2 regions of the Paenibacillus sp. YIM B09110 genome follow, and region 2 is predicted to be linked to the other one. Evidence: predicted binding sites of a transcription regulator. Region 2 holds the regulator's gene; the other holds the start of a gene.
What was found. Region 2 encodes CtsR, which represses protease genes until heat stress. Its sites were predicted from a motif close to ATGGTCAATAAAGGTCAAACA; they were not measured.
Positions count from the first base shown of each region.

Region 1 (15,763 bases), on a different contig from region 2:
GCTTACCGCCGCCCTGACCGCTGCTGCCGTTCCTGCTAAAACCAACCGAATGGCCGCCGCTTGATGATGAACCGCTGCGACCTCCCCGGATCGGCAAGCCCCACATATCGGTTTGCTGCTTTTTGCCGCCTTCAGCAGAATCGCCTCGTGATTGAGACTCCTGACGATCACCTGCAGATCCATCGGGGATCTTCCACGCTGCCCGCTGCTCCTCGCGTCCTGGCTCGTTACCCGCAGCACCCGCTCCTACAGCGCCTGCGCCGTTACCGCCGCGCCCGCGTCGCTTGCCGCCTTGGCCGCCGCCAGTCGCCACCCACGGGTTCCCCCCGTGGCCGCCAGTTCCAGCTCCGGCTTCGCCTCCGCGCCCCGCGCCGCTGCTTCCGCCGGCGCGACCACCGCGACCGCCCGCTCCGCCAGGCCGGTCACCGCCACGCCCGCGACCGCCCGCTCCGCCCGAGCGGTCACCGCCGCGGCCGCCCTCACCGCGGCTGCCATAGCCGCCGCGCTTCTTGCCGCCGCGCCCGCCGACGCCGAATCCCGCGTCGGCAATGCCCTTCATCGCACCGCTCCGCGGCTTCATATCGACGAGCTCAAAGTCGATCGTATGATCCGTCATGCTCACGCGTGCGATCCGGATCTTCACTTCATCGCCGATGCGATAGATTTTTGACGTACGCTCACCGATGAGAATCATATGCTGCTCGTGGAAGTGGTAATAATCATCCGTCAGATCGCTCAAGCGAATGAGACCCTCAACGGTGTTCTCCAGCTCGATGAACATGCCGAAGCTCGTTACGCTGCTAATGATACCTTCGAACTCTTCTCCTACTTTATCGAGCATCAGCTCGCATTTCTTAAGCTGCTCCGTGTCGCGCTCGGCATCGACCGCCACCCGCTCGCGCTCCGAAGAATGCTGCGCAACCTCCGGCATTCTAGCCGTCAGCGCTTCATGCCGCGCTTCCGTCAAATGTCCGCCGCCCTCAATCACCTCGCGAATGATACGGTGGATGACAAGATCGGGATAACGACGGATCGGAGACGTGAAGTGCGAGTAGAATTCAGCAGCGAGACCGAAGTGGCCAAGACTCTCCGCATCATACTTCGCCTGCTTCATGGAACGCAGCATCATCGTCGAGATGACCGTTGCTTCCTTCTTTCCTTGTATCTCCTCCAGCAACGTCTGCAGCGCGCGAGGATGAACGGAATTTCCTTTGCCCTTCACCACATAGCCGAAGTTCGACGCGAACTGCATGAACGTGAGCAGCTTCTCCTGATTCGGGTCTTCATGGATCCGATATAGGAACGGCACGCGCAGCCAGTGGAAATGCTCGGCCACTGTTTCGTTTGCTACAAGCATGAATTCCTCAATAATCTGCTCCGCTACCGAACGTTCGCGTTTAACGATGTCTACCGCCTTGCCCGTCTCATCGACGATAACCTTCGACTCCACGAAGTCGAAGTCGATTGCGCCGCGCTTCATCCGCTTCGAGCGAAGCCGCATCGCAAGCTGCTCCATTAGCGCGAACATGTCGAGCAGATCCGCATAACGTTCTTTGAGCTCCGTCTGCGGCTCTTCAACCGTCGCCGTTAGAAGCTTCTTCACATTCGTATACGTCATACGCTCTTTCGTGCGGATGACGCTCGTGAACACATCATGCCTTACACGCTTAAGCGTCTTCGCATCAAATTCCATTTCGCACGACAACGTCAGCCGATCGACCTTAGGATGCAGTGAGCATATGCCATTCGACAATCGATGCGGCAGCATCGGAATAACGCGGTCCACCAAATAAACGCTGCATCCGCGCCGATACGCTTCCTGATCCAGCTCAGACTTCTCCCGCACATAGTAACCGACATCGGCAATGTGCACGCCGAGCAGGAAATTGCCGTTCTCCAGCCGCTTCACATGTACCGCATCGTCCAAGTCCTTCGCATCTTCACCGTCAATCGTCACGATGACCTCGCCGCGAAGATCGCGTCTGCCCTGCTGAACGATCTCTTCCTCCGTAATCTCATCCGGAGCTGCGTCCGCTTCCGCCATCACCTCATCCGGGAAACCCTCCGGCAATTGATGCTTGCGAATAATCGACAAAATATCGACGCCCGGATCATCCTTATGTCCAAGCACTTCGACAATTTCTCCTTCGGCAGCGGAGCGACCTTCCGGATACGACACGATTCGCACGACGACCTTCTGTCCTGAGACCGCACCTTCAAATCCGCCCTTAGGAATAAAAATATCGCGATTAATCCGTTTGTCATCGGGAACAACGAACGCATACGACTCGTGATTCTCGAACGTGCCGACGATTTGCGTAACCGCACGCTGGACGACCCGAACGACCTCGCCCTCCATCCGTCCGCCGCCCTCGCTCTTCGACGTTATGCGGACAAGCAATATATCGCCGTTCATGGCGCTTTTCAAGTCATTGGCATGAATATAGACATCGGGGTGATCCTTCTCGTCGGGCAGCAGGAAGCCGAAGCCCTTTGCATGAGCCTGCAGCTTGCCGCGCAGCAGATTCATCCGCTCCGGTACGCCATACAGCTCATTGCGCGTCCGCACGATCTTCCCTTCATCCTCCAGCTGGTTGAGCAGCTTTAGAAATTGCTTGAATTCCTCTGCGCCTTCAATACCGAAGTGCTTCTCAAGCTCCTGATAGGTCATCGGCTTATAAGCCGTTTCCCTCATGAAATCAAGCAATTCCTGCTCGTAATTTGTCATTATCGCTATTTCTCCTCATACGCCTGCCGCAGTATTCTAGTATAATCTGCAACAGGTTGATAGATTATCATATACCATGTAGTATACACGAAATGGAAGCCATACATCCGCGACAATGAGCAGAAATACAAAAAAAGCAGGGATATCTCCCTGCTTTCCGCATGATCATTCAATTATTGTTGTACGAAGTAAGAAACGACCAATGCCAGGACAAAGAATCCAACTGCCAAAATGATCGTCAAGCGCTGCAAGAACAAATCCAGACCGCGCGCTTTTTGTTTACCGAACAAGTGCTCAGCTCCGCCCGTGATTGCTCCGGACAAGCCTGCGCTCTTACCCTTCTGAAGCAAAACAACGCCAATAAGGCCAAGTGCGAAAATGACAAGCACAATTTTCAAAGCGATTTCCATTTATTCCACCTCCAGCGTAGGTGCTCCGTAAAAAACACATAAGCTGATTTTATCATAGCTGGGCACAGATTACAATAGGACAACCAAGTACCCGCATACTAGACGTAACCCAATTTACGGAAATAATCAAAGTTTACCCGCGCGCTTTCAAGCGAATTCACCTCAAACTGCTCTTGCTCAACAAAAATATATGCAATACCAGCGCTGTCTGCCGTACGGATTAGCTTATCGTAACCAACCTTGCCTCGCCCAACCTCTATATCTTTGCGGCCATCCGTGAAGTCCTTCGCATGAATCAGTTTGATTCGATCTTTGAACTTGTGTATATAAAGATCTGGTTCATACCCGGCCATATGCACCCACCCAAGATCCAGCTCCAGCGTCATAAGTTCCTTCGGCATTTGCTCCATCAGATGCTCAAGCACGGTCTTGCCTTCAATCAGCTTGAATTCATCCTCATGATTGTGGAAGCCGTACTTCATCCCCATCTCCTTCACCTTCATTCCGCATTTGGTGAACACATCGACGAGATGCTTCACATCATCCATTAACGGCTCCTCCGGCAGCGGAGCCCACGGCGTGATGATAAAGTCGAAGCCCACTTCCTTCGCATACTCGAGCTGTGCCGAGAACTCCGAGAGCATGTTCGGCATATCGTAAAAGTTCAGCGGGATATGCGCCGATGGCGCCGACAGACCAAGAATCTTCAGCTTATTCTTCAGTTCCTTGGCCGGCACGTTAAAAAATCCGGTAAGCTCGACCGCCTTGTAGCCAATCTCCGCAACCTTCTCTAGCGTTCCAAGGAAATCAATTTCCGCCTCATCGCGCAGCGAATACATTTGCATGCCAATGATCGGCTTGTCCTGCACTCTCTCATGCTTCGTTCCCATCTCCAACACCTCTGCACATCAGCATATCAGTATGGGATTAGATTCCCCTTCTCGGACGCCGTTCATAACCTGCAACAACACTATCCACGCATAAAAAAAGAGACGGCACAAGGCCGTCCCCTATTACGCTTAAGAATCCAGCTTCAAGCGTCTTATTTGAAGTTTTTCAAGTTGTAGAATGCTGCTTTGCCGCCGTATTGAGCAGTCGAACCAAGTTGGTCCTCAATGCGAAGCAATTGGTTGTATTTCGCAACGCGGTCCGTACGGGACGGAGCGCCTGTTTTGATTTGGCCAGCGTTTGTAGCAACAGCGATGTCAGCGATTGTGCTGTCTTCGCTCTCACCGGAACGGTGGGAGATAACTGCAGTGTAACCAGCGCGTTTAGCCATTTCGATCGCGTCGAATGTTTCAGTAAGCGTACCGATTTGGTTAACTTTAACGAGGATCGAGTTGCCTACGCCTCTTTCGATACCGTCGGACAGACGCTCTGTGTTCGTTACGAACAAGTCATCGCCAACGAGTTGAACTTTGCTTCCAAGTTTCTCAGTAAGCAATTTCCAACCATCCCAGTCGTCTTCGGAGCAGCCGTCTTCGATCGATACGATCGGGTACTTTTCTACCCACGAAGCAAGCAGATCTACGAACTCAGCAGGCGAGAACGATTTGCCTTCGCCAGCAAGAACGTATTTGCCGTCTTTGAAGAATTCAGTCGAAGCAACGTCCATGCCGAGGAATACGTCAACTCCTGGCTTGTAGCCTGCGCGCTCGATAGCGGAGATGATTGTCGTGATTGCTTCTTCGTTCGAACCAAGGTTAGGAGCGAAGCCGCCTTCGTCGCCTACAGCTGTGTTAAGACCTTTGTCATGCAATACAGCTTTCAGGTTGTGGAAGATTTCAGCGCCGATACGAAGCGCTTCTTTGAAGCTTTCAGCACCGACAGGAAGAACCATGAATTCTTGAACGTCGATGTTGTTGTCAGCGTGCTCGCCGCCGTTGATGATGTTCATCATCGGTACAGGAAGCGTCTTAGCGTTGAATCCGCCAAGGTAAGTGTAAAGAGGTACATCAAGAGCGTCAGCTGCAGCGCGAGCTACTGCCATCGATACAGCAAGGATCGCGTTAGCGCCAAGCTTCGCTTTGTTAGGCGTACCGTCAAGTTGGATCATTTTACGGTCGATTGCTACTTGATCAAGTGCGTCAAGACCGATTACTTCAGGAGCGATAATGGTGTTCACGTTCTCAACAGCTTTCAGAACGCCTTTGCCGAGGAAACGGGATTTGTCGCCGTCGCGAAGCTCAACAGCTTCGTAAGCGCCAGTCGATGCGCCGGATGGCACGATCGCGCGGCCTTTGCCGCCGGACTCAAGGGATACTTCTACTTCAACAGTTGGGTTGCCGCGGGAGTCAAGAACTTCGCGTGCGTATACGTCAACGATAATAGACATGGATAAAACACTCCTTTTTATTTGTTAAATTTGATTGCCAGCAAGCATTACTTGTTGATTAAAGTCGAGCCCGTCATCTCAGCAGGCTGATTAAGCTCGCTCAGATCAAGGAACGTCGGCGCGATGTCGGCTAGAATGCCGCCATCACGAAGAGTTGCGCCCGCTTTCGTTACGATTAATGGAACTGGATTTGTCGTATGCGCCGTAAAAGGACGGCCATTCTCGTCGAATACCATATCCGCATTGCCATGGTCAGCCGTAATAATGCATACGCCGCCTTGCGCCAGCACAGCTTCTACGACTTTGCCCAGACATTCATCCGTCGCTTCTACCGCTTTGATCGTCGGCTCCAGCATGCCGGAGTGACCGACCATGTCGGGATTCGCGAAGTTCAGAATAATCGCATCGTGTTTACCGGATTCGATCTCGCGAACAGTCGATTCCGCAAGCTCGTAAGCGCTCATCTCAGGCTGCAGGTCATAAGTTGCGACCTTCGGCGAATTGATCAGCACGCGCGACTCGCCCGGAAGTTCCGCATCGCGTCCGCCGCTAAAGAAGAACGTGACATGCGGATATTTCTCGGTCTCAGCCGTACGAAGCTGCTTCTTGTTGTTCTGTGCGAGCACTTCGCCAAGCGTGTTGTCGAGGTTCTTCGGTGAATACGCAACGTAGCCGCCTACGGTTTCACTGAACAGCGTCAAGCAGACGAAGTATAGGTTAACCGGGTGGCTCTCGCCGCGCTCAAAGCCGCGGAAGTCCTCGTTCGTAAATACTTGCGACAATTGAATCGCGCGGTCAGGACGGAAGTTGAAGAATATGACAGCATCCTCGGACTCCACCAGACCGACCGGCTTATTGTCTTCGCCTACGATAACCGTTGGCATAACGAATTCATCATAAACCGATTTCTCATACGATTCAACTACCGCTTTGATCGGATCGGTATATTGAGGTCCGTCGCCGTATACCATAGCGCGGTAAGACTTCTCCGTACGCTCCCAACGCTTGTCGCGGTCCATCGCGTAGTAACGGCCTTGTACCGTCGCGATGCGGCCTACGCCAACCTCTTCGATCTTCGCTTGCAGGCGCTCCAGGTAACCCTTCGCGCTGTCCGGCGATACATCGCGTCCGTCGAGGAAAGCATGGATATAAACGTCTTCGAGTTCTTCCTTCTTCGCCAGCTCCAGCAGGGCGAACAAGTGCTCAATGTGGCTATGAACGCCGCCATCAGAGAGCAGACCGTAGAGATGAAGCTTCTTGCCGTTCTTTTTCACATGGTTTACAGCGCCGAGAATCGTTTCGTTTTCGAAAAACTCGCGGTCACGAATCGATTTGCTGATTCGCGTCAAATCCTGGTATACGATACGTCCAGCGCCGATGTTCAAGTGGCCAACTTCGGAGTTGCCCATTTGACCATCCGGCAAGCCTACCGCTTCACCGGAAGCCGTCAGCGTCGTGTGCGGATAAGTAGACCAGTAACGATCGTAGTTCGGCTTATTCGCTTGCGCAACCGCATTGCCGGTTACGTCGTCGCGAAGGCCGAAGCCGTCAAGAATAATTAATGCTACAGGTTTCGGAGCAGCCATATTACTTGGCCCCCTCGACCAAAGCGATATAAGAAGCAGGCTCAAGGCTTGCGCCGCCGACAAGCGCGCCGTCGATGTCTGTTTGGCCCATGTATTCAGCTACATTGTTCGGCTTCACGCTGCCGCCGTATTGGATGCGAACCGCATCAGCTGTCGCTTGGTCATACAGACCGGCAACTACGCCGCGGATGTATCCGATAACGTCTTGCGCATCTTCGGAAGTCGACGATTTGCCTGTTCCGATAGCCCAGATTGGCTCGTAAGCGATAACGACTTCAGCCGCTTGCGCAGCCGATAGACCTTGGAATGCCGCTTCCGTTTGCACTTTGCATACGTCTTTCGTTTGTCCAGCTTCACGCTCTTCGAGCTTCTCGCCTACGCAGACGATTGGCAGCAAGCCGTTCTTGAACGAAGCATGAACCTTCTTGTTCACGATCTCATCCGATTCCGCGAAGTAAGCGCGGCGCTCGGAGTGGCCGATAATAACGTATTTCACGCCAAGATCCTTCAGCATAACGCCGCTGATCTCGCCTGTGTATGCGCCATTGTCTTCGAAGTGAACGTTTTGCGCGCCGATTGCGATCGACGTGCCTTTCGCTGCTTCAACAAGGGCAGGAAGCGTCGTGAATGGTGCGCAGATTACGCTCTCCACGCCGTCTACTTCTGCTTTGCCTTTAATTTCGGAGAAAAAGGATACCGCTTCGGAAACGGTCTTGAACATTTTCCAGTTGCCCGCAATAATCGGTTTTCTGCTCATGCTAGTCCCTCCTAATGGGATTATTCTTATTTATCGTTAAGAGCTACAACGCCTGGGAGTACTTTGCCTTCCATGAACTCAAGGGAAGCGCCGCCGCCAGTCGAGATGAAGTCCATTTTGTCAGCCAGGTGGAATTTCTCAGCTGCTGCAGCCGAGTCGCCACCGCCGATAACTGTATAACCGGACGTTTCTGCACATGCGCGAGCTACTGCTTGCGTTCCGTGGGAGAAAGGCTCGATTTCGAATACGCCCATCGGTCCGTTCCATACAACGAGCTTGGAGTTTTTGATAACGTCCGCATACAGCTCGCGAGTCTTAGGTCCGATGTCGATGCCTTCCCATTCAGCAGGAATGCCGTCAACGTCAACGATTTTTGTGTTCGCGTTTGCGCTGAAGTCGTCTGTTACTACGATATCAACAGGGATCAGGAAGTTTTTGCCGAGTTTCTTCGCTTTTTCGATGAACTCAAGCGCTAGATCAAGCTTGCTGTTGTCCACGAGCGATTTGCCGATTTCATGGCCTTGCGCCTTGAAGAATGTGTAGGACAAGCCGCCGCCGATGATGATGTTGTCGGCAATTTCTAGCATTTTGTCGATAACCGCGATTTTGTCTTTTACTTTCGAACCGCCTACGATTGCTGTGAAAGGACGCTCAGGGTTGTTCAGCGCTTTGCCTAGAACATCAAGCTCTCTCTCCATTAGAAGACCGGATACGGCCGGCAACAAGTGTGCAATGCCTTCTGTCGAAGCATGTGCGCGGTGAGCTGCGCCGAATGCGTCGTTAACGAACAGGTCAGCAAGCTTAGCGAAAGCTTTCGCCAGTTCCGGATCGTTTTTCTCTTCGCCTTCGTAGAAGCGCACGTTCTCAAGGAGCAATACTTCGCCGTTGTTTAGAGCCGCTACTTGAGCTTCTACGGCTTCGCCGATAGCTTCGTTAGCTTTTGTCACCGGTTTGCCCAGAAGCTCTGCCAGACGCGCTGCGGAAGCCGTATGACGAAGCTCTTCTACGACTTGACCGTTCGGACGGCCAAGGTGGGACGCAAGAATAACTTTAGCGCCTTTGTCGATCAGGAAGTTGATTGTTGGAAGCGTCTCACGGATCCGTTTGTCATCCGTAATTTTTCCGTTCTCGAGCGGCACGTTGAAATCAACGCGTACAAATACCCGTTTGCCTGCCAGTTCAGCTACGTCGCGTACACTTTTCTTGTTCATCGATAGAACCCTCCTAAAATTTCTGTGGAATGCAATGGAGCAAAAATAGCATCGGAAGCATCGGCTTAAGTTAAGTATGAAAAAAGAAAAGAGCGTTCCTTCGTCAAGAAGAAACGCCCTTAAGGTCCAAGTCCCCAAAAGGGCGCGAACTTAAGAGCCGAAGCGCCCAGCAGTGCAGGGAGCCTCGGCCCGTTCGCCTTCTTTCCTTACAGACCTTTGCTTGCGATATAAGCAGCAAGATCAACTACGCGGTTCGAGTAGCCCCACTCGTTGTCATACCAGGAAATAACTTTAACCATGTTGCCTTCAACAACCATTGTCGACAGACCGTCGATTGTGGAGGAAGCAGGGTCACTATTGTAGTCGCTCGATACAAGCGGCAATTCGTTGTAGTTCAAGATGCCTTTCAAAGCGCCTTCGGAAGCATCTTTAAGTGCTGCGTTAACTTCTTCAACCGTAACGTTAACTTTCAGTTCTGCAACAAGGTCAGTAACCGAAACGTTAGGTGTAGGTACGCGCATAGCCATACCGTTCAATTTGCCTTTCAGCTCAGGCAATACAAGGGAAACAGCTTTTGCAGCGCCAGTCGACGAAGGAATGATGTTTTCTGCAGCAGCGCGAGCACGGCGCAGGTCTTTGTGTGGAACGTCAAGTACGGATTGGTCGTTAGTGTACGAGTGAATCGTAGTCATCATACCTTTAACGATACCGAATTTGTCGTTCAATACTTTTGCGAATGGAGCAAGACAGTTCGTTGTGCAAGAAGCGTTGGAGATAATTGTGTGCGCGGAAGCATCGTATTTATCTTCGTTAACGCCCATAACAACTGTGATGTCTTCGTTAGTAGCCGGAGCGGAGATGATAACTTTTTTAGCGCCGCCTTGAAGGTGAAGCTCAGCTTTTTCTTTAGCTGTGAAGATACCAGTCGATTCAACTACGATTTCAGCGCCTACGGAAGCCCAAGGAAGGTCAGCCGGGTTACGCTCAGCGAATACTTTGATTTCAACGCCGTTTACGATCAAAGCGCCTTCTTTAGCTTCTACTGTTGCGTCAAGAGTGCCGTGAGTCGTGTCATATTTAAGAAGGTGAGCCAGTGTGTTCGTGTCCGTAAGATCGTTCACTGCCACGATTTGTACATCAGGGTTGTTTAGTGCTGCGCGGAATACGTTACGGCCGATACGTCCAAAACCATTAATACCTACTTTAACCATTGTTAATTCCTCCTAAGCATTTTTGGGATAAGGCAATATATTTCAAGACGCATCGCCTGCAACAAGTTGCCCTGTCCGGCAATATCGTCATGACCACTTCTTTAATGTCCTTCTTGCTCGATTATGGCTACGATTTCCATCGCGGCTTCTTCGTCCGTCACCAATACGTCGTTATGACCGAACCGCATGACGGCTGCTATCGCTTCGCCTTTGCTCTTGCCCCCGGCGACGCCTATAACAACTTCAGTCTTTACAATATCCTCGAGCCGTAATCCTACCGTTTGCATTTTGTGCACCACAGCGCCATTCCGGTCAAAATAAAACCCGAACGACTCCGCCAGCGCGCCTTCTGCCGCCATCGCATCCACGACGTCCTTCTCCAGCCGTCTGCGCCTAGCCATCACCATCGCGTCCCCGATTCCGTGGACGACGATTCTAGCGCTTCGAATGACATCGACAATCTCGCGAATGTTAGGCTCTTGCATAATCGACGAGAATGCTTCTTCGCCCAAGTGATCCGGTACATGAAGCAAGCGGTACTGCGCCCCTGTGCGCTTCGCCATCGTCGAAGCAATCGTATTCGCCTGATAGTCGAGGCTCTCACCAAGTCCGCCCCTTGCAGGCACGAACCAATTGGTCTTGAGCGCGGTAGAGGTTGATAAATGATTCGCAACTTGGGCAATGGTTGTTCCGCCGGTTACAGCGACGACATCATTGGGCTGCATCACCTTGCGAAGCACCTGTGCGCTTGCACGGCCAAGCTCCCGCTTCGTCTGTGCCGAGCTCTCGGAATCCCCGGCTACAACAACAACTTGCGACAAGCCAAAGCGAGTGCGGATTCGATCTTCAAGCTCCGATAGACCGAACATCGTCTTATAGACCGGTTCGAGCCGCTCCAGAAGCTCTCTGCCTGCATCCGTAATTCGAATGCCACTCGAATGAACGTCGAGCAAGCCTTGCGCCTTCAGAAACTCAATCTCCGTTCGCAGCACGCGCTCCGTAAGCGATAGCGCTGTAGCCAGCGTGCGGCGTCCGATAAGCTCTGTCAGCATGACCTGGTGCAGAATCGAATACCTCTTTCTCATTACATCTAGAAGTTCAGGCACAAGCTGCTGCTGCAGTTCAATGATCTGACGCATCTTATCCTTCACTCCACCCGTTATATGAGACTTCAGCTTCATTCACCGGGACGCGAAACGTCCCTCTATAACATTTGTAGTCCCACCTCTTATATTATCGGAAATTGTTGCTCGCCGCAAGAGCATGAAATCGAATGAAAGCGATTACTGTCACGATTTTCACAAATTTAATTTACGAAAGCCGCTTGCTTTCTAATCGCTATTATCATATAATCACCCTTGCTACTGTTTTTTGCGCCCGTGGTCCAATGGATATGACGTAGGCCTCCGGAGCCTGAGATCTAGGTTCGATTCCTAGCGGGCGCGCCACTTACCTTTTTCTAAATCAACGACATAACGCATACCTATCAAGGCCATCCCGATTGTTGTTTCGGAATGGCCTTTTTTAATTATATTTGATGAAACCGAATCCAACTATGTAACGGAGGACCTTTCTCGCTCCGCCCTTTTGCCCATACAAACTTCGATCCGCTTTTACTCCTTCTCAAATTTTTCCCGCACTTATCTCCACTTAGTTTCCATGCATCCGACGTCCCACTTCCGCCAAAGCCCGATGTAGCGGCTACTTTCTGCTTGCCCAATCATTTGTCAGATAATTTGTCTGACTATCTTTGACTTTTGAGTTTCCATCCGTTATTATGAAAATACGATTTAACCATTTTCGTTCAGTTTGAAGGAGGGGGCTTACGTTGGATATGAATTTCGTTCCTATGGTTATTGAGCAAAGCAATCGCGGAGAGCGTGCGTATGATATTTACTCTCGCTTGTTGAAGGATCGTATTATTTTTCTTGGATCGGGTGTAAACGACGTGGTGGCTAATTCCATCATTGCGCAAATGCTGTTCCTTGCGGCGGATGATCCCGAGAAGGACATTTCTCTTTACATTAACAGCCCAGGCGGCTCCATTACGGCCGGTATGGCAATCTATGATACGATGCAATACATTAAGCCAGACGTATCGACTATCTGTGTCGGTATGGCAGCTTCGATGGGCGCGTTCCTGCTGACGGCAGGCGCGAAAGGCAAGCGTTACGCGCTTCCGAACAGCGAAGTCATGATTCACCAGCCGCTAGGCGGCGCAGAAGGACAAGCGAGCGACATCGAGATTCGCGCGCGCCGCATCATCAAGATGCGTGACCATCTCAACGGCATTCTTGCAGAGCGCAGCGGCCAACCGCTTAGCCGTATCGAGCAAGATACGGATCGCGACTACTTCATGAGCGCAGCGGAAGCGAAAGAGTACGGCCTTGTTGACAAAGTAATCGAGAAAATTGGATAAGTAGTACAAAGGCGATACAAGGGTTTCTTGCCCTCGTTATCGCCTTTTTTCTTATTCACTATCCACAAACCGTAACAAAAATGTATTTTATCCACATTCTTATTCACATTCTATACACAGTTATCCACAATTGGTCTAATAACTTGTCAATAACTCGCAGAAACGCAAAAAAGCCTACACCGATCCACTGATCGAGTGAGGCTTTTTTCATCGGTAACCAATGAATTATTGATTCTCAAGCTCCTCTTTGCTAACAAGAGCGACTAAAGCGTTTACAGCCTGCTCCGCGTCCGAACCTTCTGCACTTATGGATACTTCAGTGCCGGAGCTGATCGCTAGACTCATGATGCCCATAATCGATTTCGCATTAACTTTTTTGTCGTCTTTCTCTACAAATACCTCGGAGGAAAATTTGTTCGCTTCTTGTACGAATAACGCTGCAGGTCTTGCATGAAGCCCCGTCTTAAGACGAACGACAACCGGAAGCCTTGTCATGGAAACCATACCCCCTATATTATACTCTTCATAAGCGTCCAACGACCCGGCCAACAACAGTTGTGTGGACCCGGTGACGTCTAGCGCAGAAATATAAGCTTGTATAAGATTTATACTTATACTTCTTATCTTTGGTGATAAGTTCATTTTGCATTATTATAACATTATACCAGCGGTTGCACTAGGTGAAAAGCTAACTACCTCGTATTTTTTCCGCAAGTTCGTCGATTTTGCGCAATCGATGGTTAACCCCCGACTTACTTACCTTGCCTCTTAGCATTTCGCCGACCTCAGTCAGATTCATATCGGGATGCTGCAGCCTGATCTCGGCTACTTCTTTCAGCTTCTCAGGAAGACTGTCAAGGCCGACTTCCTTCTGCAGCAGCTTAATATTATCGATCTGGCGTACGGCTGCTCCAATTGTCTTATTTAGATTCGCCGTCTCGCAATTGACGATCCGATTGACGGAATTGCGCATGTCGCGCATAATTCGTACATCCTCGAATTTGAACAATGCCTGGTGTGCGCCGACAATGTTGAGAAGCTCGATGATTTTCTCGCCTTCCTTGATGTATAGAATGAAGCCTTTCTTCCGTTCAATACACCTGGCATTCAAATCGAACTTATTGGCAAGCTCCACAAGCGCATCGCAATGCTCCTCGTACATCGACGCTATTTCCAAATGATACGAAGAACCCTCGGGATTGTTGACCGAGCCTCCAGCCAGGAAAGCGCCCCGCAGATAAGACCGCTTGCAGCATGGCTTACGTATAATCTCCTTGTCGATGCCGTTAGAGAACATGAAACCCTCTGACACGATTCCGAGTTCACTTAGTATTTCCTGTACTCCCGAAGGAATCCGAACGATATACACATTATTTTTCTTCAGCCGCATTTTCTTACGCACGAGCAGCTCAACATGCATAACGTAATGTTTCTTAAGCAAGGAATAGATTCTTCTGGCGATGGCCGCATTTTCAGTCGAGATGTCGAGGACAACCTTGCGGCTGGATACGCTGACAGAGCCGTTCATCCGTAATAATGCAGACAGTTCTGCACGCTCACAGCAGCTATCGGCTTCAATAAGGGTCAGCTCTTTTTTTGTTTGTGCCGCAAAAGACATCGATTATCACCTCTTTCTAAGCATCCAGTTCTCTACCAGTTTATATATATGATGACTTAAACGTTCGGCATCATGCCTCAAAAAAGTTCGAAACAGCACAAGACGGTCCGCAATAACCTGATAACCGCGTCTCGTTACCTCATCTAGGTCGAGATGAACCGCTTTAGCACCCATCTCAGCATACTTGCTCTCGATCTGCGGCGGAATCTCTCCGTCATTCACAATGACATAATCGAACAGATGATGTCCAATATGCTTATGAACAGCTTCCAAATGGTCGCTGACGGAATAATCGTCCGTTTCCCCTGGCTGCGTCATCACATTACAGACAAACAGCTTAACAGCCGTTGAATTAACGATCGCTTCAGCCAGCTTCGGCACGAGCAGATTCGGAATAATACTCGTATACAAACTGCCTGGACCGACCAGGATGGCGTCAGCCTGTTCGATCGCCTCGACTGCCTCAGGCAGCGCCTCTACATCGCTTGGCTCAATGAATACCCGCCTAATCGCCTGACCCGCCTTCGGGATCATCGATTCCCCCGTTACGATCGAGCCGTCTGCCACCTCGGCCTTGAGCACGATCGCTTGATTGGCGGCGGGAAGCACCTGACCGCGAACGGCAAGGACGCGGCTAAGCTCACGCACACCCGATACAAAGTCGCCCGATATGTCCGTCATCGCCGCAAGCATCAGATTGCCGAGGCTGTGCCCGACTAGTCCTGTCCCGCTATTGAACCGATACTGCAACACTTCGGTGAGCAGCGGTTCCGCATCGGCAAGCGCCATAAGCACGTTACGTATATCTCCCGGGGGCGGGATTTGGAGCTCGTTGCGCAAAATGCCGGAGCTTCCTCCGTCGTCGGCAACCGTCACGATCGCCGTAATATCTAGCGGCTTCTCTTTCAAGCCTCGCAGCATGACAGAGAGCCCCGTACCGCCGCCGATTACGACGATTTTCGGGCGCCTAATAATTTTATGCCTGCTTTGCATCGTCTCACCCCGTCAATGCTTGTCACGATCGGCATCGCGATGGCTGACACGAATGCGTTCCGTATCGCTGCTGCCGAGCATGCGTCCCAAATATTCGGCAATCGCGACAGAGCGATGTTTGCCGCCCGTACAGCCGATTCCGATGACTACCTGGCTTTTCCCTTCCTTGCGATAGAGCGGAATAAGGAATTGCAGCATGTCGAGCAGCTTCGTTAGAAATTGTTGTGTTTCCGGCCACTTCATCACGTATTCATATACATCCGGATTTTGCCCCGTATTCGGACGGAGATGCTCAATATAATGCGGATTCGGAAGGAAACGAACGTCGTAGATGAGGTCGGCATCGATAGGAATGCCATACTTGAAGCCAAAGGAGGTTACGTTCACGGAGAGACTGTTCTGTTCCAAATTCGTAAACCGCGTAATAATACGTTCCTTCAACTGGCCTGGTTTCAATATCGTCGTATCGATCACCTGCGAGGCCGAGCCTTTCAG
Region 1 covers NZ_JBANSP010000027.1:56,005-71,767, forward strand. The annotation lists gene rnr (ribonuclease R) at 1-2,728, opposite strand, end outside; gene secG (preprotein translocase subunit SecG) at 2,902-3,138, opposite strand; gene V8F51_RS26685 (sugar phosphate isomerase/epimerase family protein) at 3,237-4,028, opposite strand; gene eno (phosphopyruvate hydratase) at 4,181-5,473, opposite strand; gene gpmI (2,3-bisphosphoglycerate-independent phosphoglycerate mutase) at 5,521-7,059, opposite strand; gene tpiA (triose-phosphate isomerase) at 7,061-7,816, opposite strand; gene V8F51_RS26705 (phosphoglycerate kinase) at 7,843-9,027, opposite strand; gene gap (type I glyceraldehyde-3-phosphate dehydrogenase) at 9,234-10,238, opposite strand; gene V8F51_RS26715 (sugar-binding transcriptional regulator) at 10,340-11,377, opposite strand; tRNA gene V8F51_RS26720 (tRNA-Arg) at 11,612-11,686, shown strand; gene clpP (ATP-dependent Clp endopeptidase proteolytic subunit ClpP) at 12,073-12,657, shown strand; gene V8F51_RS26730 (HPr family phosphocarrier protein) at 12,883-13,152, opposite strand; gene whiA (DNA-binding protein WhiA) at 13,346-14,275, opposite strand; gene V8F51_RS26740 (gluconeogenesis factor YvcK family protein) at 14,282-15,268, opposite strand; gene rapZ (RNase adapter RapZ) at 15,281-15,763, opposite strand, start outside.
Region 1: the regulator CtsR is predicted to act here: its motif matches at 11,976-11,996, upstream of clpP (ATP-dependent Clp endopeptidase proteolytic subunit ClpP).

Region 2 (15,763 bases):
TTTCGCGTTGTCGGTCAAGACGAAGTCGACCTCTTGCTCGCGCAGACGCTTGCGAAGCTCGTCGGACATGAGCGTTACGATCTGAGCGATATGCTCCTCGCCCAGCGAGTGGAACACGATGCTCTCGTCGATCCGGTTCAAGAACTCCGGACGGAAGCTTTTCTTAAGCTCAGCCATTACTTTGTCTTTCATTATTGTGAAGTCTCTGCCCGCATCCTGCACGGCAGTGAAGCCAAGCGAGGAATTGCGTTTGATTTGGTCAGCGCCGACGTTGGACGTCATAATAATGAGCGTGTTGCGGAAGTCAACGACGCGGCCCTTGGAGTCGGTCAGACGACCATCCTCAAGCACTTGAAGCAAGATGTTGAATACTTCCGGATGTGCTTTCTCGATCTCGTCAAGCAAGACAACCGAATACGGCTTGCGGCGAACCTTCTCTGTGAGCTGACCGCCCTCTTCATAGCCGACATATCCTGGAGGCGCCCCGACGAGTCTTGAAGTCGAATGCTTCTCCATGTATTCCGACATATCAATGCGGATAACCGCATTTTCGTCGCCGAACATCGCTTCTGCAAGCGCGCGCGCCAGCTCCGTCTTACCTACCCCAGTAGGTCCTAGGAAGATGAATGAGCCGATCGGACGTTTCGGATCCTTCAGACCTGCGCGAGCACGACGGATCGCGCGGGATACCGACTTAACGGCTTCCTCTTGACCGATAACACGGTCATGAAGGATCGATTCCATTTTCAGCAGACGCTCGGTCTCTTCTTCAGCCAGCTTGTTGACCGGAATGCCGGTCCAGCTTGCTACGATCTGAGCGATATCTTCCGGCGTTACCTCGGAATCGGTGCGGCCTTGTTTCTCTTTCCATTGGTTCTTCGTTACGTCTAGCTCTTCGCGAATCTTCTGTTCCGTATCGCGAAGCGCTGCCGCTTTCTCGAACTCTTGACTTTGAACGGCTGCATCCTTCTCCTTGCGAATATCTTCAAGACGGTTCTCAAGCTGCTTCAAATTCGGCGGTACCGTGTAAGAATTCAGCCTTACTTTGGAGCTTGCTTCGTCAATGAGGTCAATGGCTTTGTCCGGCAGGAAGCGGTCCGTGATATAGCGGTCCGACAGCTTAACCGCTTGAACGATCGCTTCGTCCGTAATTTTCACGCGGTGATGCGCCTCGTAACGATCACGCAGTCCGTGAAGAATTTGAATCGCCTCTTCCGGCGACGGTTGATCGACTGTAATCGGTTGGAAGCGGCGTTCAAGCGCTGCATCCTTCTCGATGTATTTGCGATACTCATCAAGCGTCGTAGCCCCGATGCATTGCAGCTCGCCGCGCGCAAGCGCCGGCTTCAGGATGTTGGAGGCATCGATCGCGCCTTCCGCGCCGCCCGCGCCGATTAGCGTGTGCAGCTCATCGATGAACAGGATGATATTGCCGGCTTGGCGAATTTCGTCCATGATCTTTTTCAAGCGATCCTCGAACTCGCCGCGATATTTCGTTCCAGCAACAACGGAGCCCATATCAAGCGTCATAACACGCTTGTCGCGCAACGTTTCCGGAATTTCGTTCGCGATGATCTTCTGAGCAAGCCCCTCGGCAATCGCCGTCTTACCAACACCTGGCTCACCGATGAGGACCGGATTATTTTTCGTACGGCGGCTGAGCACTTGAATGACGCGCTCGATTTCTTTGCTTCGTCCGATAACCGGATCAAGGTTGCCTTCCTTCGCATAGGCAGTAAGGTCTCTAGCAAGACCGTCAAGCGTCGGTGTGCTTACGTTAGCAGGCGAACCGTGGTTACTCGATACTGCTTCGCTGCTTCCAAGCAACTGCAGCACTTGTTGACGCGCTTTGTTCAGACTAATACCCAGATTATTAAGCACGCGAGCCGCTACGCCTTCCCCTTCACGAATGAGACCGAGCAGGATATGCTCCGTACCCACGTACGTGTGGCCAAGCTTTCTCGCTTCGTCCATCGACAGTTCGATCACTTTCTTAGCACGCGGTGTATAAGCAATATTATTAGGCTGCTCTTGGCCGCGTCCGATCAATGCTTCTACCTCGTCTTGAATTTTCTCAAGTCCAAGTCCCAGCCCAATCAGCGCCTTAGCCGCAATGCCTTCCCCTTCGCGGATAAGACCGAGTAAAATATGCTCCGTGCCGATATTGTTATGTCCAAGCCGCACTGCTTCCTCTTGCGCCAATGCGAGCACCTTCTGCGCTCGTTCCGTAAACCGTCCAAACATCATATCCACGCACCCCCATGCTCGGTTTCCCCACGCAATTGCTTGCGTATGAGTTCTGCTCTCCTGTAATCCCTCTGCTCCGGATTCATCTTCTCATTGAAAGTTTGTTGAAGGAATCCAGGCTGAGTCATAACTAATAATTCATTTAATACTTGCGGCGTAACGCTCGGCAATAATCCGAGATCTGCGCCAAGCCTCACATCCGACAGCCGCTGTGCCGCTTCCTTGGAATCCATAATCGCAGCATGGGATAAGATGCCGTAAGAACGGCTTACTCGATCCTGGATGCGAAGTTTTGATTCCTCGAGAAGCCGCCTGCGCGCCGCCTTCTCATGCTCGATGATCTGCTTGGCTACGCCATGCAAGTTATCAATAATCTCGCTCTCCGATTGTCCGAGCGTAATTTGGTTCGAGATTTGAAACAAATTACCAAGCGCTTCGCTGCCCTCGCCGTACAATCCTCTAACGGCCAAGCCGACCTGCGTTACCGCTGATAAAATACGGTTAATCTGCTGAGTCAGCACCAGTGCCGGCAAATGCATCATGACCGACGCCCGTATGCCCGTTCCGACATTCGTCGGACAAGACGTTAAGTAACCGCGTTTCTCATCGAAGGCGTAATCCGCCTCCGCTTCAAAAATATCGTCAATTCCGCTGGCCAATGCCCATGCCTCCTGGATTTGGAAACCTGGATATAAACATTGGATGCGCAAATGATCTTCTTCGTTAATCATTATGCTGACTGATTCATCATAATTGAGTAAGACAGCTCCGCCTCGCGACTCATTGGCCAAATTCGGGCTAATGAGATGCTTCTCCACAAGTACCCGCTTATCGAGCTCGCTAAGATCGGATAACAATACCGTCTCGAATTGCCCTATATCGCTTAACTTGCCGGATTCGCCTACCTCGGTGAGCTGCTCCATCACTTCCTTCGATTGCTGGTTCGTGGCCAGCATCGGGAATGGATGATGTCGCAAGTTGCGGGCGACTCGGACTCTGCTGCTGATGACGACCTCGGTTTCGGGGCCACCGCTCTTCATCCAATCGCTTAATGCATCTTGCGTGAATCGATGCTTCGTCAAGAGAGCTTTCCTCCTTCCATGCCAGCTTGCAGCGTGCGTACAGCGTCTATAGCTCCGCTATCTTGCGTTCCAGCTCGCGAATGCGGTCACGCAGCTTCGCTGCGCTTTCGAACTCCTCTTGCTCAATCTGCGCCTGCAGATCGCGCCGAAGCTGTTCGATCTCCCGCTTGCACTGAATTTGACCGCCTGAACGCTTTGGAATTTTCCCCATATGGACCGTACTGCCATGTACCCGCTTCAGCAATGGATCAAGCTTATCTGCGAACTGCTGGTAGCAGGCGCTGCAACCGAATCTTCCGATCTTGCTGAACTGCGTATACGTAAGACCGCATTCCTCACATCGAATCGCATGCTGCTGATTTGCGAAGTTGTGACCGCCAGTCGATTCGAAATCAAGAAGGCCTGACAGTAGGCTATGAATCGAGAAGCTATTCGGTGAGCCCGGTATGCCTTCGCCCTTCTCTCTCGCGCAGCTTTCGCAAATGTGAAACTCCGTCTTCTCGCCGTTGATGATTTTTGTAAAATGAAGTGTAGCCGGCCTCTTACCGCATTCCTGGCAAATCAAGCCTGATCCCTCCTCCCGGTACGCGCTACTTGACTAATAATGAAATGAGCATCGACTTCAGCAGCCTTGCCCGGATTTCATCCCTCTGCGGCAGTTTGAGTGCGATGGTTTCCCTTTGCACCGCGGCCCGGAGTAAATTAGCTTCGCGCCTCGTCACCAGTCTTGCTTCCTCAAGCTGATAAATAATGCCTTCCGCCGCACTCTGGTCGACACAGTCGCCAATCGTTTGTTCGAAATGGAGCTGAATCGAATTAAGTGCCGGAAGATCAACCCGTTGGATTCGGATATAGCCTCCGCCTCCGCGCTTGCTTTCAACCATGTATCCTTTCTCCAGCGTGAACCGGGTACTAATCACATAATTGATCTGCGATGGAACGCAAGAAAACTTGTCAGCGAGGTCATTTCGTTGAATCTCGACAGCGCCGCCGGCGCTATCGTCCAGCATATGCTTCAAATACTGTTCGATGAGATCGGAAATATTTCTCAAAATACCAACCTCCCTAACGCATGGCCAAAGGAGCTTGTCATGGCCGTCGTAACGGTTTATTGACTTTGACTTTCTTTGACTTTAACTTCATTATACTCAAAATATTCCTCGGGTCAAGTCACAAAGTTTAAATTTTCTGACGATTCGATTTGACCTTAGATTCGGTTCTATATTTCAACGAAAAACCGAAGCGCACCGCTAGTATCTAGCTTGGTGCGCTCCGGCATTATTTATACCTATTCAGGGCGACCCGCCCCACAATCAAAGCTTATTCAACCGGCAATCTCACCGTAAATGTCGTTCCTTCCCCCGCCCTGCTCTCCACGGCGATCGTTCCGCCATGCAGAATCACAATGCGCTGCACAATGGATAGGCCTAGTCCAGTACTGCCCGACTTCCGCTCCCTCGCTTTGTCTCCCCGGTAAAAGCGGTCATAAACATACGGCAATTGCTCCTCCGGTATGCCGTCGCCCGTATCGGCTATGCGGATGACGCAACCGCCTTCCTCGACAAAAGCCTGAACTTGAATGGAGCGACCCGCCGGAATGTATTTGACCGCATTGGAGAGCAGGTTCGACCATACCTGCATAAGCAGCACTTCGTCTCCGTATACGTGCAGGCCAGAGGACACCAGCAGCCGCACCGCAATTTCCTTCTCCGCCAACTGCCACTCCAGCAATTGAAGCGTCTGCCGCAGTTGAGGCTTTAGCGGGAACCTTCCCTTCTCCGTTGTCTGCTCGGAATGATCCAGTGTTGAGAGCAGCAGGAGCTGTCTGCTTAATGTTGCAAGATGCCGCGTCTCTTGACCGATAATAGCGGCATGCCCCCGAACGCTGGCAGGTTCCATCTCTTCGCTGAGCAATGAATCGGCATAACCTTGAATCGAAGCGAGCGGCGAATGGATTTCATGCGAGACGTTCGCGACGAACTCCTTCGTGCGAAGGTCGGCGCGTTCAAGCTCCAGACTCATGATTTGAAAATGGTTCGCCAATTGCCCGATCTCGTCCTTCCGCTTGGTTGGCAAGCGGAGCTTATATTGCCCTTGCGCGAGCCGTTTCGTCGCTTCCTTGAGCTGTACGATCGGCTGCACTAGATAACGTGTGCTAACCATGAAGTAGGGCACGCTGAACACGACCGTCAGCACGAACATAAATAGAAAGAACGTGCGAAGCTCGTCAAATTGCACGTTGCTGTCGTGGCGCAGGAAAAGAGCGTATCTCTCAGCTCCCGCCGATACGTGTACGCCCACCGTATTGCTGAGTCGATTGTCAAAGTAACCTGAAGCGAACGCCTTGTTCGGAAAATTTGCGATACCGTGGAACTCCGCTCCGTCAAGTACGCGCATCTTGACGTCACCCGGAAGATCCTTTCTCGAGAAATGTCTCCCGTAAAACAGATCGTTTCCCGCTTCATCATAGACATAGAGCTGGTATCCTAACGCGGCAGACATGCTTAGCGCATCGCCCATAGCCTCTGGATGCTGCTCGATAAGAGCCTTCAATTGACTGACCGTGCCGAACAGCTTCTCATCCTGATAGGGCTTAAGAGACCAATGATAATACACGTTGGCAATAAAGAAGCCGAGGAAGCTGCTGATTAGAATCGTATAAAGCGTAATCAGGAATACGCGAAAATAAAGCGAACGCATCACGCCTGCACCTCAAGCTTATAGCCGACGCCTCTTATCGTATGGATGTTAAAGCTGCTCCCGACTTCCGAGAACCGTTTGCGCAGCCGCTTGATATGTACGTCTACCGTCCGTTCATCGCCGCCGTAATCGGAGCCCCAAATGAGATGGATCAGCTCATCCCGAGAGAAAACCCTGCCGGGATATTCCGCCAGCTGTGCCAGCAGCTCGAACTCCTTCAGCGGGAGCAGCAGTACCTCGTCGCCGTCAATGACCTCATAATTTTTGCGATCGATGACGAGTCGGTGAAGTCTGATCTTGTCGCTGGAGGCGAAGGAATAGCGTCGAAACAATGCTTTGACCCGGAACAACAGCTCCGGAAGCTCGAATGGCTTCGTCACATAGTCATCCGTTCCGCTTAAGTAGCCTAGTTCCTTGTCGCTAAGCTGGTCTCGGGCGGATAAAATGATAATAGGAATATCAAAGTTTTTTCTCGTATATTCACAGAGCGTGAGACCATCCACTTCCGGCATCATAATATCCATGATAACTAGGTCTACCGTCTGATTCTCGAGCACGTGCATCGCTTCTCGGCCATTTTGCGCCTCTAGCACCCGGAAACCTTCTTTGGTCATGTAGTGGCCAAGCAAAGAACGGCTATTGTAGTCGTCGTCCGTAATAAGCAATTGCTTCATGCGTGTTCCAAACCTCCTTTTTGAAGGACTTCCCTAACTTGCTGCCTATTTGTAGAGCTTGTCGCTTCTCTTCAGCATAATGATGAGAAACGGACCGCCGATCACCGCCATTATAATAGAAGCCGGTATTTCCGCAGGAGCCAGCACTGTCCTTCCGATCGTATCCGCTGCAAGGACAAGCAGTGCACCCCCGAGTGCTGAGAATGGAATGAGCAGCTTATAGTTCGAACCGACCAGCACTCGGCCGATATGCGGAACCAGCAAACCAACGAACATGATCAGTCCCCCAATCGCGGTTGCAACAGAAGCCAGCAATACAGCGACCGCCGAGATGAGCAGTCTGACGCGCACGACGCGAAGGCCAAGATTGCGCGCCGTCTCGTCGTTGAAGGACAGCATGTTGCACCAGCCCCCCAGCGTCAAAGCGAGGAGCAATCCAATCCCGCCGAATAGACCGAGAATATGGACATCCTCCCATATTTTCATCGTGAAAATAGAAGATATCGCTTGGTTGACGCTTGTTACCGCATAACTCCCGCGATAATTAAAAGATTGCCCGAGCCCGGTAAATGTCGCATTGATAGCGATGCCCACTAGAATAAGCCGGAGCGGATTCAAACCGGTACGCCAAGAGAGCGAATACACCAGATAGCAGGCCAGCGCGCCGCCCAGAACGGAAAACAGCGGCGACCAGAAGTAGAGCATCGGGAATACCGTCACGACCGTAATCGATACGAGTCCCGCTCCGGAGGAAATACCGATAATACCGGGTTCGGCGAGCGCGTTTTTCATCACGGCCTGCAACAGCGCTCCGGATACAGCAAGAGCCGCGCCGGACAGCATGGAGACAAGAATGCGAGGAAAGCGCAAATCCTTAATAATCTCAACGCGCTCGTTCATGCCATGAATCAAACCGCTGATCAATTCGCCGAACGACACCTTGATGCTGCCAGTCATCGCAGAATACAAGGCCAGACCAATGAGCAAGAAGGCGACGATGATGAGCGTACCGTACGGTTTCGCTTTCGCTCTTCTCCTGCCTTGCTCGGTCGCGTTTTTTTTCGCTTCTATATTCGCTATCTTCATCGTTCACATTCCTTTACGGCTGATCAGGGTAAAGCATCGGGAGCAGCGCTTCCAATGCTTCCCCTACGGCCAGGTTGCCCGTCGTTCCGAACAGTCGTTCCTCCAGATCGTAGACGCGTCCCGTCTGAACCGCCTTGAAGTGATGCCAAATATCGTTTTTCTTGAATTCCTCATCGAACATCTTAACGACTTCCTCCGGCATTCCGTGAGCCGCGCGCAAAATAACGTCCGGATTCGCCTGTTGCAGATGCTCCGTATTCGATGCAAGAAACTCGACCTTCTCGCCTTGCGCGATATTGACTCCGCCTAGCAGTTGAACCAAATCCCCGATATAGGAATGCTCCGTCGCAACCAAATAACTTCCGGGTACCCCTAGCAAGATTAGCACCGACGGCTTTTCTTTCCCTTCCGTTGCCTTACGAATCTGCTCCAGCGTCGAATTATAATCGCTCACAACGGCCGCCGCCTTCTCCTGCTTGCCGTATTTCTCGCCTAGCTTCAATATCTCTGCCTGCATGCGTTCCAGACTGGTCAAGTCTAAGAAAGTCGCATCGATGTTGGCATTCTCGAACACGGGCTCCAGATCGTATTGCAGCGTCGTCACCGACAACACTTCGGTCGGCTTCAGCGATTTCACGAGCTCCATGTCCGGACTCATGGGATTGCCGACCTTTGTCACTTCATCATATCGTTCGGGCAACGTCTTCACGCTCTTTGGAACGCCGACGAGATCGATCTCAAGCAAATCCATAATTTGCGTGATCGCGACTGTCGTGGAGACGATTCGATGCTCTTCCGATACTGCCGTCTCCTTCGGCTTCTCCCCTCCATCGTCGGTTACGCTCTCCGTTGCGACAGGCGAAGGAGCCGAATTCCCGTTCGCGGGAGCAGACGTATCACCGCATCCCGTCAATGCCAGCAAGCAGAGGGCGATTAGAGCCGCCAGCTTACCTACTTGAATTACCATTGATCCAATCCTCCTGGGCCCTATTTGGCCATTTCCCTATTACCTACTCAATGAGCCTTCCTTCTCCAAATATAAATGGCACCTACAATCAAAATAAGTACCGCTCCAAGCGGTGTCCACCATTTGAAGCTCTTGCTGCCGCTATCCGCTTCAGGCGCATTGGCCGCATCGCCGGCGGCAAGTGCTTGCACCGATTCGCCTTCTTCTGCGGATGCATCGGCCAACTGAGCATCGCCGTCAACGGACGACTCTGCTTCTCCCGCTTCGTTAGTCGTATTCTCGACCCCAATGCCAGCTTCGCCATCGCCTTTATCCGCTGGAACTTGCTCCTCGGCAGGAGACGGCTCTGCCGAGACAGCCGCCTCATTTGCAGTTGTCTCAGCCGTGGAGTAAGGCGCTGTTCCTTCTGTCTCGCTTGGTTTGGCTGCCTCCGACGGCACCGTTGTTGATTGGTCAGAAGCTTTAATTGTACTCTCAGGCTTGCTGCTTTGCTCAGGCTTCTCTGCTGCCGACTCTCCGGTCACCGCAGGCTTCTCCGTCGACGAGCTGGTCGGTGCCGTCGTCGGTTTCGCCGTTGGTTCCGCCGTTGGTTTCGCCGTTGCCGCAGGTTCAGCGCCTTTGACAAGCTTAAAGCTCTCCTGATCGAACACGAAACGAATCGTATAATCATGGTCGTAATCGATATCTTCAACCGTCACGTGAATTTTGGACACTATCGGCTTTGTAATATCAGCGGTGAACTCAACCAACCGCGTATCTGCTTTTTTGTTCGAGCTGATCAGCTTCGTGTCCACATATCCTCCGCCGCTTCCCGGTACTTTGAATTCGGTTACCCAGAAGCTGTGATTGATCGTCACGCGAACTGTCGCTTTACCATCCTTAATCGTCACCTTAGCCGGCTTCTCCCAATAATCATTCGCCATGGAGACCGAATCATTCTCCGCCTGTAAAATGAGATAATCTGCTGTATAGGTTCCATCTGCAATCTCCCCTGCGGCATATAGGTTCGCCGGCAATAAGAGCAACACTATCCATAATGCGGCGAGTAGGCCGCTTATCTTCGTTCTTGCATTCATGCAATTCCACGTCCTTTCCAGTTCATACAACTCCATAATATGATAATGATAATTATTATCAATTAATATCCTACCAAGTTTTTCTTTTCTGTGTCAATACTAATTTGTAAATCGGACTGGTCTCCGGGCTGGTTCAAGCACTATTGTTGACTGTATTCCATATAAAAGGGCTTCAGGAGCCGTTATCGACTGACTCCTGTAAGCCCGTTCACAGTCCTGTTATACGCTTTGAACTTCCGCCTCTGCTTCTGCTTCCGGAAGCGGATTTCGAACGATTTTTACATCGTAGAAAGCAATTTTGTTGTTGATGATATATTCCGGCGTCTCGCGGTGGGAATGCGATTCGCGGAAAGCTTCGCTGCGCGTCCACGCTTGGAAGTCTGCCTTGCTCTCCCAGCGCGTGCTGACCGTGACTTCGTCGTATTCTTTCGTGTTCTCAGTCAGCATGACTTCGAGACCCAAAAATCCTTTCATCCCTTCTACCTTGCCTATGCGGTTAAACCGCTCAATCAGCTTGACTCCATTGCCCTTCGTAATTTGCGAAACATTCGTTACAATAACCATTGTCGTTTCCTCCCCGGATTGTGGTATTGGCATAATAATAGGATAAGTGCCTTGCAGATCCACCTTGGCTCTTATTCCGAACACACTTAACATAAAACGTGCATCAATCACTGACTTTGGCGGCCCGCTTGCCGCTACGCTGCCATCCTCCATCGCGATCAAATAATCGCCGTAAGCCGCCGCCTGCTGCAAATCATGCAGCACCATCACGATCGTCAGTCCCAGCTTGCGGTTCAAAGCCCGCAGCATCTCCATCAGCTCAAGCTGATGCGACATATCCAGGTATGTCGTCGGCTCGTCAAGCAGCAGGATGTCCGCCTCTTGGGCAAGAGCCATCGCGATTCTAGCTTTCTGCTGCTCGCCGCCGGATAACGTATGGAACATTCGGTCCTCGTTGTGGCTGATGCCGACAGTCGTGAGCGCCCAGGTTACTGCAGTCTCGTCTTCCTGCGACAAGCGGCTGCGAAAAGCCGACTGGCGCGGTGCGCGGCCCATAGCGACAAGCTCTCTTACGGTCATGTCCGGCAAGTGGCTTTTCTCCTGCGCGAGCACGGCAACCATTCTAGCGAATGCTTTCCTAGAATATTCGTCGCCTTGACGCCCGTCGTACTGAATGTCTCCCCCATTAGGCTTGATCGTTCTAGCGAGAAGACGAAGCAGTGTCGACTTGCCGGAGCCGTTGCGCCCCACGATCGCCGTAATTTTCCCTTTCGGTATCGTCTCGGTAATCGAATGAAGCTCGAATCGTTCTTGTTTGTAGATTAAATCCCTTATCTCTAGCGACATCTAGCGGATCAGCCTCCTCTTCTTCAGCAGCATTAGGAAAAATGGTGCTCCAATGCATGCGAGCAAGATGCCTGCTGGCAGTTCAATCGGATCAAACCAGCTTCTCGCCGCTGTATCGGCTATGACCATAAGAGAGGCTCCGCCGACGATCGAATACGGTAACAAATATCGGTAATCGTCTCCGATCAGAAGGCGTACGGCATGAGGTACGATTAACCCGACAAATCCGACCAGCCCTGCAACGCTGACTGCCGCTCCTGCTAACAACGAAGCAAGCACGACAATCAGGAAGCGCTGACGCTCTACATGCTGGCCGAGTGAGGAAGCGGATTGATCGCCCAGCATGAGCAAGTTCGTCGTCTTCGCGGCGAATGGAACAAGAAGCAGTCCGATTGCAGCATACGGCAGCATGAATTGCAGATGAGGCCAGCTTCTGCCGCTCAAGCCTCCTGCCAGCCATGGTATTACACTCTGAATCCGGTCACTGTTCAGCACCATGATCCCGTTCATTACACCGCCTAGCAATGCATTCACAGCAATGCCCGCCAGCACGATCTTCACCGGAGAGCTGCTGCCGTCCCAAGCCAGCAAATAAATGATTAAGGACGAGAGCAGCGCTCCTGCGAAAGCAAAACCTGGCAACAGGTAAGCGAATTGAGGGAATAGCACCAGTGCAATTACCGCCGCGACGCCGCCGCCTGCGGATACGCCGACGATGCCGGGATCTGCAAGCGGATTGCGCATAACTCCTTGAAGCAACGCTCCCGAGGCGGCTAAGCATGCGCCTACCAGCAACCCGATCAGTACCCGCGGCAATCGCAGGTTCCAAATAATCGCTTCGTGCGCGGTGTCGCCTGCGCCGAACAGCGTTTGCCATATGTCCGCAATCGAGATCGACACCGAACCGCTGCCGATCCCATATATGGCCGAGACGATGAGCAGCGGTCCGGACGCGATGCCAAGCCACCGTCTTCGATTCCTTCGCTCCTTCATGCTCATGGCTCCAGCAGCTCCGTCAACAGCTTAACCGCTTCCGCTACGCGGGTACCCGGATTCGTGCCGAACAGCTCAGCCGGGAGCACATGGATGCGACCCTCGCGAACGGCGGACAACGAGTTCCAAGCCGGATTGCCTTCCATCTCGCGGACAAAACCTTCCTGAACTTCCTCAGAATTGCCATGCGTCATGATCATGATGACGTCTGGATTCGCTTCAACTACGCGCTCCGTATTTAACTGCGCATAATGCGGATAGTTCTGCAGACGAGGGAACTCAGCCGCCATATTCAAACCGCCTGCTGTCTCCAGCAAGTTGCCAGCGAGCGAACTCGGCAGGGCTGCGAGGTAAGTGCCCGGCGCTCCGTATACCATCAGCACACGTCTGCCGTCTTCGTGCCGCACGCTCTTCAAACTTCCGAGTTCATCTTCCAGCTTAGCTAGAAGCTCCTTCGCCTTCGTTTCGCGTTCTAGCAGCTTACCGAATAGCTCGATTTGCTTCTTAATATCCTCAATCGAATTCGCTTCCGTCAGAACAATCTTAGATCCCATTCCCTCAATTAGAGGAACATCGTTGTTATTAATGGGATAATTACCTAATACGACATCGGGTCCCAGCGAAGCGATCTTCTCCAGATCGACCGTATGGACGGATCCGACAATCGGCACATCCTTGACCTGCTCATTCAGGAGGCCATCGTTATCCTCCGGTCTGCCCACTACAGCGCCGCCCAGCGCATATACAATATCGACTTCCCCATTGCCAAGCGAGACGATGCGGCTAGGAGCTTCCGAGAATGATACTTTCCTGTCTGCGAAGTCCGTCAGCACGATCTTGCCTATTGAATCGCTGCCGTTCTTTGCACCTGCGCTGCAGCCTGAAAGAATGGTTAACGCTGCCGCAGCTCCGATCATCAGCAACTTCCATTTCGCCGCATGCCTTAGTGTTGCATTCTTTTCTTTTGTTGCCGACTTCAAAATGCATGACCCTCCGATTCCCCTCGACATTGAGAGAGATTATCATTAATGGCTTCACGAGGATTTTACTTGCGCATTGTGAACGGAGCATGAATTCCAGATTACAGTTTTACCAACTGTAAGTTGTTCCCTGTAACCGCCCTCCTGTCGTGGTTAAAATTGTAATTTAATGTTCACGCTCCGTTCATAATCGGGCTGTAAAATTTAGTTTGTCTAAGGCGATGTACACGCCGGACGCTTTCTGAGAGAGAAGAACGGCACGTATACCGGTGCGTCCGTACTTAGGGAACAGAAATTTTTTTTGCATCAGTAGCGATAATGATTATCATTATCTTGGCATCTTAGTATCTCTGTAGCTTCACCATCTGCATGATTCTACTTGTCGAGGGGGAATTCAAGCCCATCAATGAGTGGGCAGTTACCAAACTATCGTTTTGTCGTTAACGCATCATTGCTTTAAAAAATACTTATTTCAAATCAAAGGAGACTGATATCAATGAAATTCACTTTGAGAAAAGGCTTGCCTACTCTGCTTCTAGCTCTTGTAATGTCCCTTGTCCTGATTGTTGGTTCTGCTTCCGCTGCGACTGATCAAAACTTCCGACTCGTCAAAGCCGCTAATCCGACTGAAACTTCAACAGCCGACGGTTATGCCGTTAAACCTGCTTCGATCGCCAGCGACGGCGAAACGGTGACACTCGGATTCACAACTTCGTTGTTGTACAGCATCAACGGATTAAGCATCTCCTATGACGGAGGTTCCAGCTATACACCTTTCACAGGTTCGACATCGGGCGGCGTGATCTACTACACGTTCCCTATCGATGATTTCAGCGTGAATGCCAAAGCAAAAATATCCGTTTCGGTATTCGGACTGTATAACGCTACCCACGAAATAGAGATTGAATGGTTGTAAGCGACAGTTGAAACAAGATTGAAATGGCTTGCGCCGTCATCATACGGCGCAGCCTGCTTCATTTTGCTTTCGCTGCACAAGCAACGGGCAGGTCGGCTCAACCGCTGATCTGCCTGTCGCTTGTGTAACGAAGGCGGTATGCGGCTTTCTATTTTTATTTTGCAAAGGAGAGAGTAATCATCATGTTTTATAAGAAGTCACTGAAACGTTACTTGTCTATTCTGATTGCGAGCATGCTTCTCTTGTCTGCCTTTCCTATTTCGGCAGCAGCAGCTGAACCTGCTCCAGCTACTAAGGTACGGGACGGCGAATACGAGGTCGATTTCCGTATCTTACAGAACAATAGCGACAAGGAATCGTATGCCGAAGGACATCTCAAATCAACAAAAGGCAAGCTGATCTCTGAAGACGGCGCCTACAAACTGCAAATTGATTTTATTAACTACGACTGGTACGAGTATTGGGGAAGCCTGAAGCCAGGCGGCACGCCCTCTGCGAACGCGGATGCCGTATCCCAATTCAATCAGGCAGTTGAGGTTGATGTCTCGGACGGCACTGTACCTCGTGGACCGCTAAACGAGAATAAGTTAGTTGAAGGCTATTATGGCACGGTAGAATTTCCAATTGACGATGTGCAAGTCAAGCAAGATGTGCTGATGCACATTGTGGTGAAAGATCTTTATGTTCAAGGCCAACCTTTTGTCTACGATCATTGGTATTTGGCTCAAGTCGTGATTGATACAAGCAATCTTCCGTTTGTATCCGTCGAAGAGCCTCCAGTGACCGAAGTACCAGACGTGAGCCTTGATGATCTTTCCTGGCAAATCACTTTAGCTCAATCCTTATATAACAGTACCCAAGACGGCGCATGGCATGGGGCATACAAACCGGGAGCAAGGGCCTCCTTGAATTATGCTATCAGTGATGCTGTCGAGGTCGAGAGCGACATGGCGGCGACCGACGAAGAAATCGTTACGGCTTACAATGCGCTAGTCCAAGCGTTGAATGTGTTCAGGCAACAACGCGTAACGGTTAACAAATCATCGTTGCTGACTGCGATTCAAGAAGCAGAGGCATTCGCTGCCAATCTGTCATACGTTCCAAATGCCGGGGTATATGTCGATGGCTCGATTGCCGGTCTGACGTCTACAACTATGGGTACACCGATTACGAATGCGAAAGCTATGTATGACAATGCTTTGGCGACTCAGGATCAAGTCAATGCTAGCGTAACTTCGCTTAGTACGGCGACGACCGCCATTAATAACGCTAGAATACTAGCGACGGATGCCCGTCTCATCGTACTTGACTCACTTGATTCGGATGCTGTTGAATCCACGAAAAGTGCTCTCTTTGGTTCAACTGCGACTATTCTAAAACGCAGCACGCCTCGCGAGCATGCCAATATTATCATCAATGACAATATTCCAATTACGTCTATCACCTACTATAGGCCGAACACCAATGGCTCTCCCACATTTGTGATGGATCTGCCTGTTACGATGGTATCTACTGGATTAGACGTGGGAACTGGTCAATATTCCGCCCAATTACAGCAAAGACATACGACTTTTAATAATCAATCCATAAGCGGCATCGTCTTAATGAACTATTCAACCGCTGATGAGCCTAGTGTCACTGAATCCGTCTATCTAAGCCTGAACGGCACATTGCTTGATAATCTAAACAGTG
Region 2 covers NZ_JBANSP010000023.1:11,214-26,976, reverse strand. The annotation lists gene clpC (ATP-dependent protease ATP-binding subunit ClpC) at 1-2,247, opposite strand, end outside; gene V8F51_RS24870 (protein arginine kinase) at 2,244-3,329, opposite strand; gene V8F51_RS24865 (UvrB/UvrC motif-containing protein) at 3,376-3,894, opposite strand; gene V8F51_RS24860 (CtsR family transcriptional regulator) at 3,920-4,381, opposite strand; gene V8F51_RS24855 (sensor histidine kinase) at 4,650-6,029, opposite strand; gene V8F51_RS24850 (response regulator transcription factor) at 6,029-6,703, opposite strand; gene V8F51_RS24845 (FecCD family ABC transporter permease) at 6,749-7,789, opposite strand; gene isdE (heme ABC transporter substrate-binding protein IsdE) at 7,803-8,750, opposite strand; gene isdC (heme uptake protein IsdC) at 8,804-9,832, opposite strand; gene isdG (heme oxygenase) at 10,052-11,182, opposite strand; gene V8F51_RS24825 (FecCD family ABC transporter permease) at 11,183-12,181, opposite strand; gene V8F51_RS24820 (ABC transporter substrate-binding protein) at 12,178-13,092, opposite strand; gene V8F51_RS24815 (hypothetical protein) at 13,652-14,071, shown strand; gene V8F51_RS24810 (NEAT domain-containing protein) at 14,254-15,763, shown strand, end outside.